2 regions of the Mesorhizobium sp. M0408 genome follow, and region 2 is predicted to be linked to the other one. Evidence: predicted binding sites of a transcription regulator. Region 2 holds the regulator's gene; the other holds the start of a gene.
The links. Region 2 encodes HrcA, which represses chaperone genes, less so after heat shock. Its sites were predicted from a motif close to GTTAGCACTCNCNNNNNGNGAGTGCTAAC; they were not measured.
Positions count from the first base shown of each region.

Region 1 (4,401 bases), on a different contig from region 2:
AGGATCTTGCCGGCAACGATCGAAGCTTCCGCACCTGCGTTCGAAGCGATCTGACGGGCCGGAGCCTGCAGTGCACGACGAACGATGTTGATGCCGGCAGCCTGGTCGGCATTGACGCCGGTGACCTTGATGTTGGCCGAAGCGCGCAGCAGTGCGACGCCGCCGCCTGCAACGATGCCTTCTTCCACGGCCGCGCGGGTCGCGTTGAGGGCGTCGTCGACGCGGTCCTTCTTTTCCTTGACTTCGACTTCCGTCGCGCCGCCGACGCGGATCACCGCAACGCCGCCGGCGAGCTTCGCCAGACGTTCCTGCAGCTTCTCCTTGTCGTAGTCCGACGTGGTCTCTTCGATCTGCTGCTTGATCTGGGCAACGCGGCCCTGGATCTCGTCCTTCTTGCCGGCGCCGTCGACGATGGTGGTGTTCTCCTTGGAGATCGACACCTTCTTGGCGCGGCCGAGCATGTTGAGGCCGACATTCTCGAGCTTGATGCCGAGGTCTTCCGAAATGACCTGGCCACCGGTGAGGATGGCGATGTCTTCCAGCATGGCCTTTCGGCGATCACCGAAGCCCGGCGCCTTGACGGCGGCGATCTTCAGGCCACCGCGCAGCTTGTTGACGACCAGCGTGGCCAGAGCCTCGCCTTCGACGTCTTCCGAGATGATGAGCAGCGGCTTAGAGGTCTGCACGACGGCTTCGAGAACCGGCAGCATGGCCTGAAGGTTGGAGAGCTTCTTCTCGTGCAGGAGGATGTAGACGTCCTCGAGCTCGGCAACCATCTTGTCGGCGTTGGTGACGAAGTAGGGCGAGAGATAGCCGCGGTCGAACTGCATGCCTTCGACGACTTCCAGCTCGGTCTCGGCGGTCTTGGCTTCCTCAACCGTGATGACGCCTTCGTTGCCGACCTTCTGCATCGCTTCGGCGATCATCTTGCCGACCGACTCGTCGCCATTGCCGGCGATCGTGCCGACCTGGGCAACTTCCTCGGAGGTCTTGATCTTCTTGGCAGCGTTGCCGAGAGCCGCGACGACTTCGGTCACGGCCAGGTCGATGCCGCGCTTCAGGTCCATCGGGTTCATACCGGCGGCAACCGCCTTGTTACCTTCCTGGACGATCGACTGCGCCAGGACGGTCGCGGTCGTGGTGCCATCACCGGCGATGTCGTTGGTCTTCGAAGCAACTTCGCGGATCATCTGCGCGCCCATGTTTTCGAACTTGTCGGAAAGTTCGATTTCCTTGGCGACGGTGACGCCGTCCTTGGTGATGCGCGGTGCGCCGAACGACTTGTCGATGACGACGTTGCGGCCCTTGGGACCGAGGGTCACCTTCACCGCATCGGCGAGGATGTTGATGCCGTGAAGCATGCGCTCACGGGCATCGCGGGAGAATTTTACGTCTTTGGCAGCCATTTTTTAGCTCCTGGCAGGGGCTTGCGATCAAGCCCGAAATTCAGTTGACGGTGAGGCCGATAATCAGCCGATGATGCCCATAATGTCGGATTCCTTCATGATCAGAAGGTCTTCGCCATTGAGCTTGACTTCGGTGCCCGACCACTTGCCGAACAGGATGCGGTCGCCGGCCTTGACGTCCAGCGGGACCAGCTTGCCGGCTTCGTCGCGAGCGCCGGAGCCGACGGCGATGATCTCGCCTTCCTGCGGCTTTTCCTTCGCCGTATCCGGGATGATGATCCCGCCGGCGGTCTTGGATTCGGATTCGACCCGGCGTACGACCACGCGGTCATGCAGCGGCCGGAAATTCGACTTTGCCATTTTTGGATTTCCTTGGTGCGGATGTTGAACGGTGCTCCGTTGCCGGAGCATGCCTAGCACTCAGCCGAAGCGAGTGCTAACGCGGCAATGAGATAAGCCGCAGGCTCCTGCTAGTCAAGACGGAAGAGCAAAGAGCAAAGAGAAAAGAGAAGACAGCAAAGAGCAGCTAGCAAAGAGCGTGTAAGCATCGAGCCTTTTATGTGAACAATGTCGGGTATCCGACATATATGGGGCGGCTCACCCTTTGTAATTGAGCTTTATTCAGATGGTACGATTGGTGCAACGGGTGTTGCATTTGAACTCATCCAGAGGCTCGCACGGGTGGTGCTGCGTCAGCTTGGTCATGTCGAGCTTCAGAAGGCCATTTTGGCATTGGTTCTGTTGCTCCTATTGCCATTCATGACCAGTCCTGCGCGCGTTAGCCGGCCGGCTAGATTCCAACCACGAGAGCGCCGCCGCTGAGACCCGCACCCGCCGCCGCCAGAAGGATTTTCTCTCCTGGCTGGAATGGCTTCATCTGGTTGGCGAGCGAGAGCGACAGCGGGACCGTCGCGGCCGAAGAGTTGCCGTATTCGGCAATCGTCTTGACAATTGCTTGGTCCGCAATGCCGAGGTTTCTTCCGACCGCGCCGAAAATCCGAGTATTGGCCTGATGCGGCACAAACCGGCCGACATTGTGTGGCCGCACTCCCGCAGTGGCTAGCGCGGTTGTCGAGCAATCGGTCATCATCTCGACGGCCTTTGCGAACACTTCGCGCCCGTCGGTCATCGTCATCCGGGTCTGCCCGAGGTCGAGGTCGCCATGGAACGGCGTGTTGCTTCCTCCTGCGGGAATCTGGATCAGCCCGTAGCGCGAGCCGTCCGAAGCCACCGAGGCACCGAGAATGCCCTGATCAGCATCATCGCACTGACCGATCACCAGGGCGCCGGCGGCATCGGCGAACAAGACTGAGCTCGCGCGCTCGGCTGGATTGATGCGGCGGCTGAGGATGTTGGCGGCGATGACCAGCGCTGGTTTGCCATGCAGGCGGGTGAACCCGTCCGCAAACATGAGCGCATAGATGAAGCCGGCGCAGGCGCCGGTCAGATCGACCGCGCCTGCGCGGCCAAGGCCAAGCTTGTGTGCGACCAGCGGCGCGCTTGGCGGCAGAAGATGGTCGGGCGTCGAGGTGGCAAGCAACAGCAGACCGATGTCGTGGCGCGCAATACCGGCGTTCACCAGCGCCATGTCGCCAGCCCGGGTGGCAAGACCCGACAGCGTGTCTTCGTCCGTTGCCCAGAACCGCGAACGGATTCCGGTACGCCTTTCGATCCAGCCCGGCTCGAGGCCGAGATTGCTCTCGATCTCGGCATTGGCCACCTTGCGCCCAGGCACGTGATGGCCAAGTCCGAGAATGCGCGACGACTTGCTCACGGCCTGGACCCGAAGCGTTCCCCGGCCTCCTCGATGGCGTCATAGAGTCGTTCGAGCTCGTCGCCTGCGATGCAATAGGGTGGCAGAAGGTAGAGGACATTGCCGAGCGGGCGCACAAGCAGGCCGCGCTCGAGGAAGAAAGCGCGCAGCTTCGGACCAATCTGGGCGAGATAACCTGCGGAACCGGTTCGCAGGTCGAGCGCCGCGATCGTTCCCGTGGCTCGACAGTCGGCAAAATATGGATTGTCCCGAAAGCGTTGCAGCCCGACGGCCTGCATCACGCTCAAGGCCGTGATCCGCCCGGCCACTGGCTCGTCGCGCCAGATCTCGACATTGGCGAGTGCTGCCGCACAGGCAATCGGATTGGCGGTGTAGGAGCTCGAATGGAAAAACGTCTTCTTCCGGTCCTCGGAATAGTGCGCCCGGAAGATGGCATCGGTGACAAGCGTTACGGCCAGCGGGATGGTGCCGCCGGTCAAGCCTTTGGAGGTGCACAGGATATCTGGAGAAATCGATGCCTGCTCGCAGGCGAACATGGTTCCGGTGCGTCCCCAGCCGGTCATCACCTCGTCGGCGATCAGCAGCGAGCCGGAGGCCTCAGTGATCTTCTTCAATTCGGCGAGAACCGATGCTGGATACATCAGCATGCCGCCGGCGCCCAGCACCAGCGGCTCGACGATCAAGGCTGCGGCTCGTCGATCGCGGGTCACAGCCTCGAAACGATCCAGCGTCTCCTGCTCGTGCCCCGCGGCCGGAAAGGGGATGATGTCGACCTCGAACAGCAAGGGTTCGTAGGCGGCGTTGAACACGCCACGCGCACCGACGCTCATCGTTCCAATCGTGTCACCATGATAGCTGTGCTCCATGACGACGATGCGCGAGCGCGGCGCGCCGATGTTGCGGAAATAACCGAGCGCCATCTTCAGCGCGACTTCGACTGAGGTCGAGCCACTGTCGGAATAGAACACCCAGTCGAGTCCAGCGGGAGCGAGGCCGACAAGCGCCTTGGCCAAGCGCTCTGCCGGCTCGTGCGTGAAGCCCGCAAAGATAATCTGGTCGAGGCTCGACGCGGTTGTCTCGATTGCCTTCATGATGCGGGGATGGCGGTGGCCATGTGTGACGACCCACCAGGAGGAGATGGCGTCCAGGATGCGGGCGCCGTCGGCCCTGTGGAGATAGGCGCCCTCAGTCAGGACGATTTCTGGGATCGCAGGCTCGAGC
Region 1 covers NZ_JAMYRO010000026.1:29,659-34,059, forward strand. The annotation lists gene groL (chaperonin GroEL) at 1-1,406, opposite strand, end outside; gene groES (co-chaperone GroES) at 1,470-1,766, opposite strand; gene bioZ (3-oxopimeloyl-[acyl-carrier-protein] synthase BioZ) at 2,197-3,180, opposite strand; gene NKI67_RS25645 (adenosylmethionine--8-amino-7-oxononanoate transaminase) at 3,177-4,401, opposite strand, start outside.
Region 1: groES (co-chaperone GroES) is a predicted target of HrcA. The motif match lies at 1,819-1,847, and genes of this name have one in related genera.

Region 2 (4,401 bases):
GGAAGACCATGCCGAAAGTCTGTGCGACGAAAGCCAGGCCGAGCACCACGGCAGTCAAATAGGTCAGGTCGCCGAGCATCAGCCCGAACGACATGGCCAGCGACGAGCGGAAGCCGGAACCCAGCGCACGCGCGACAAGCGCGGTGACGCCTGGGCCGGGGATGGCTGCGGCGATGCCGAGGGCGGCGCTATAGGCGAGGAACCCGGTGAGTGTCATGATTGGCGCTTGTCGCACAATGTTGAAGTTGGGTGAATTCCCTCGGGCCGAATTCGATTGCGCCAGCGCAGCAGGCGACACCGCCGTTCAGGAGCGGCCGTCTTCGTAGGTAATGCGCCAGATGGTGCCGTTGCCGTCCTCGGTGACGATCAGCGAGCCGTCCTTGGCCATCGCGACACCGACCGGTCGGCCCCAGACGGCGTCGTTCGAGATGACGAAGCCGGTCATGAAGTCCTCATATTCGCCTGTCGGCTTGCCATCCCTGAATTTGAGCCTCACCACCTTGTAGCCGGTCCTGGCGCCACGGTTCCACGAACCATGCATGGCGACGAAGGCGTCACCCTGATAATCCGCCGGGAAGTTCTTGCCGTCGTAGAAGGCTATATTCATCGGCGCCGAATGCGCCTGCATCAATACATCGGGGACAGTGGCCTTGCCGGCGAGGTCTGGCCGCTCGCCCTGATGGCGCGGATCCTCGTTATTGCCGATGTAGTACCAAGGCCAACCATAGAATCCGCCGTCCTTGACCGCTGTTGCAAATTCGAACGGCACATTGTCGCCGAGTTCGTCGCGCTCATTGACGACGCACCACAATGCGCCGGTGGCGGGCTGCACGGTCATGCCCGTACAGTTGCGCAGGCCGGTGGCGACAGTTCGGGGATTTTTCCCATCCGGGTCAAAGGCGAGCACATCGGCACGGCCGTCCTCGGAGCCCCAGGCCGCCCCGAGCGGCTTTGATTTGGCCCAGGCGTCGAGGCCGCTATCCGGCTCCTTACCTATATCCTCGGCGACGTTCGAGGCGGAGCCAACCGACAAATAAAGCGTTTTGCCGTCCTGCGAGAAGGCGATGTCGCGGGTCGTGTGACCACCCGACGGGATTTGGGCGACAATGGTTTCTGGTTTGCCGGATGTCTTCAGGTCGCCATCGCGATAGGGGAAGCGGACGATGCTGTCGCTGTTCGCGACATAAACCCATTGCGGTTTGTCTCCTGGCGGATAGAAGGCGATGCCGTAGGGATAATTGAGCCCCTTGGCGAAGATCGCTTTCTCGATGGGCTTGGCGCTGCCCTCGGCGAGACGATAGACGCGTATTTGGTCGGCATGGCTGTTGGCAACAAACAGGTCGCCATTCGGAGCGACGCGCACGACACGTGGATTGACGATGCCGGATGCGATCATTTCAGCCGAAAAGCCCGACGGCAATTCTGGCTTGGCGCGTTCGGGCCGTTCCGCCACGCCGGCGCCGTTCGAAGCGGATTGGGCGGGGTCGGCTGCCGGCATGTCTCGCGGCCCAATCAGGCGTCGGACGCCAGGCCTGTCGGCGTGCCAATCGCCAAACGCGGCTTCGCCTTTGAGCACATTCTGGTCCGCCTGCTGGGCGGCTGCCGGTGTCGCAACAAGGAGGGCAGCGGCAACGGCCGCAAAGCCGCCAGATCGGATCATCAACGTCCTCCGGGATTCGCCTCGAACAGGGCAAACGGCATCAGGTATTGATCGTTCCAAGCGGCCGTCCAGCACACGAGGATTTGAAGCCGAACCCGTTCAGTTGCCAGAGGCGTAAAAGTCGTCGTCGAGGCGCTTTTCCAGCGCGACCAGATCGGCCGGCAGCGGCAGACCCATCGCCCGCATCTCTTGCAGCTTCTCGCGCAACTGCTCTTGCACCTCGTGCTGATCCTCTGGTTGGTTGATCATTTCTTCGAGCAGCAGACTGATCTGGGCCTTGAACGATTCCAGCGCCATTCTTTTCTCCTCCTTGCGGCAGGCCCGCGGCGGCTCCTAGCTCAGCATGCGCGAAATCAGCTGCGCGGTATAGTCGACCATCGGTACTATGCGCGCATAATTCAGCCGCGTCGGCCCGATGACGCCGAGCGCACCGACGACGCGCGCGTCCTTGTCGCGATAGGGTGCCACCACCAGCGAGGAGCCAGACAGCGAAAACAGCTTGTTTTCCGAACCGATGAATATGCGCACGCCTGGGCCTGCCTCGGCGAGGTCGAGAAGCTGGATCAGCCCATCCTGCGTCTCCAGATCCTCAAACAGATGCCGCAGCAATTCTATGTCGGCCTGGGCAGTGACGTTTTCCAGGAGATTGGCGCGGCCGCGCACGATAAGCCGCCCAGGCACGCCGCTTTCAGCGCCTGCCCAGACCGCCAGGCCCTTCTCGACCAGATCCTGCGACAGCGTGTCGAGGGCTGCCCTGGTCTCTTCCTTGATGCGGGCGATCTCGACCCGCGCCTCGGCCAGGGTGCGACCGCGGATATGGGCGTTGAGGAAGTTGGAGGCTTCGTGCAATTGCGAGATGGTGATGCCGGCGGGCAGATCGATGACGCGATTTTCGACGTCGCCGTTCTGCGAGACCAGCACGGCCAGCGCCTTGGTCGGCTCTAGCTGGATGAATTCGATGTGCTTAAGCGCCACCTCATTCTTGGCGGCGAGCACGAGGCCGGCGCCGCGCGACATGCCGGACAGCATCTGGCTGGCCTCGGTCAGCATATGCTCCAGCGTCGCGCCCGAGCCGGAGGCGCGCACCTGGGCCTCGATGGTGCGGCGCTCCTCGTCGGAGAGGTCACCAAGTTCCATGAAAGCATCGACGAAGAAGCGCAGGCCTGCCTGGGTCGGCAGCCGGCCAGCCGAAATGTGCGGCGCATAGATCAGGCCGAGATGCTCAAGGTCGCTCATCACGTTGCGGATGGTGGCCGGCGACAGCGACGACGGCAGGATGCGCGACAGGCTGCGCGAACCGACCGGCTCGCCATCCCTCAAATAGGAATCGACGATGCGCCGGAAGATGTCGCGCGAACGCATGTCGAGCGATTGAAGCGCGGGCGATTGCAGCGCGTGCGACGGGAGCACGTGCGACTGCAAACCGGGATCGACTGCCTTTGTCATTTCGAGCCAAAAACCTCCGCCCCGAAGATATAGACTTCCGCGGTGTCGGCGCAACCGGTCCATTTTCCTTTGCGCCTCACGCCCCGTGCGGCTACAAGCCGGCCAAGATTCCCCGGCCAAGATTCCGAAGAAAGAAAGAAGCCTGAATGCGCCCTTCCAAACGCCAATTCGACGAAATGCGCCCCATCTCCTTCGAGCGCGGCGTCTCCAAGCATGCGGAAGGCTCGTGCCTGGTGAAGTTCGGCGACACGCATGTGCTGTGTACGGCCAGCCTGGAGGAAAAGGTGCCGGGCTGGATGCGCAACTCCGGCAAGGGCTGGGTGACGGCGGAATACGGCATGCTGCCGCGTTCGACCGGCGAGCGCATGCGCCGCGAGGCTTCGGCCGGCAAACAAGGCGGCCGCACGCTGGAAATCCAGCGGCTGATCGGCCGCTCCCTGCGCGCCGTGGTCGATCTGCAGGCGCTCGGCGAGCAGCAGATCACCGTCGACTGCGACGTGATCCAGGCCGACGGCGGCACGCGCACCGCTTCGATCACCGGCGGCTGGGTGGCGCTCTACGACTGCCTGCGCTGGATGGAAACCCGCCAGATGGCGAGCCTGGGCAAGGTGCTGAAGGATCACGTTGCGGCGATCTCCTGCGGCATCCATGATGGCCAGCCGGTCATCGACCTCGACTATATCGAGGATTCCTCGGCCGGCACCGACGCCAATTTCGTCATGACCGGCAAGGGCGGCATCGTCGAGATCCAAGGCACGGCCGAGGGCGAGCCGTTCTCGGAAGAGCAGTTCGCGGCGCTGATGGGGCTCGCCAAGAAAGGTATTCAGCGCCTGGTCAGCTTGCAGCAAATGGCGGTGGCTTAGCTGCGGTCAATATTGATGAGATTGGCGATCCTGTGACCCCTTCTGCAATCCTGGAATCAGCACTCTACGTGACGGACCTTGCTGCCGCGGAACGGTTCTATTCGGGCGTGCTCGGGCTCGATCTGCTCGGCAAGGTCGATGGCAGGCATCTCTTCTTCCGCTGCGGCGACAGCGTGCTGCTTATGTTCAATGCCGAGGCGACCAAAGTGCCGCCGCCGGCCGACGCCAAGCTCAAAGTACCGCCGCATGGCGCGGTCGGCCAGGGCCATCTTTGCTTCGCCGCAAGCGCGGATGAAATCCCACGCTGGAAAGCGCATCTTGAGGCGAAGAAAATTGCCATCGAAAGCGAGTTCGAATGGCCGCAGGGCGGCCGCTCGATCTATATTCGCGACCCGTCGGGCAATTCGATCGAATTCGCCGAGCCAAGAATCT
Region 2 covers NZ_JAMYRO010000005.1:40,103-44,503, forward strand. The annotation lists gene NKI67_RS07320 (LysE family translocator) at 1-217, opposite strand, end outside; gene NKI67_RS07325 (PQQ-dependent sugar dehydrogenase) at 305-1,660, opposite strand; gene NKI67_RS07330 (hypothetical protein) at 1,760-1,957, opposite strand; gene hrcA (heat-inducible transcriptional repressor HrcA) at 1,994-3,106, opposite strand; gene rph (ribonuclease PH) at 3,253-3,969, shown strand; gene NKI67_RS07345 (VOC family protein) at 4,002-4,401, shown strand, end outside.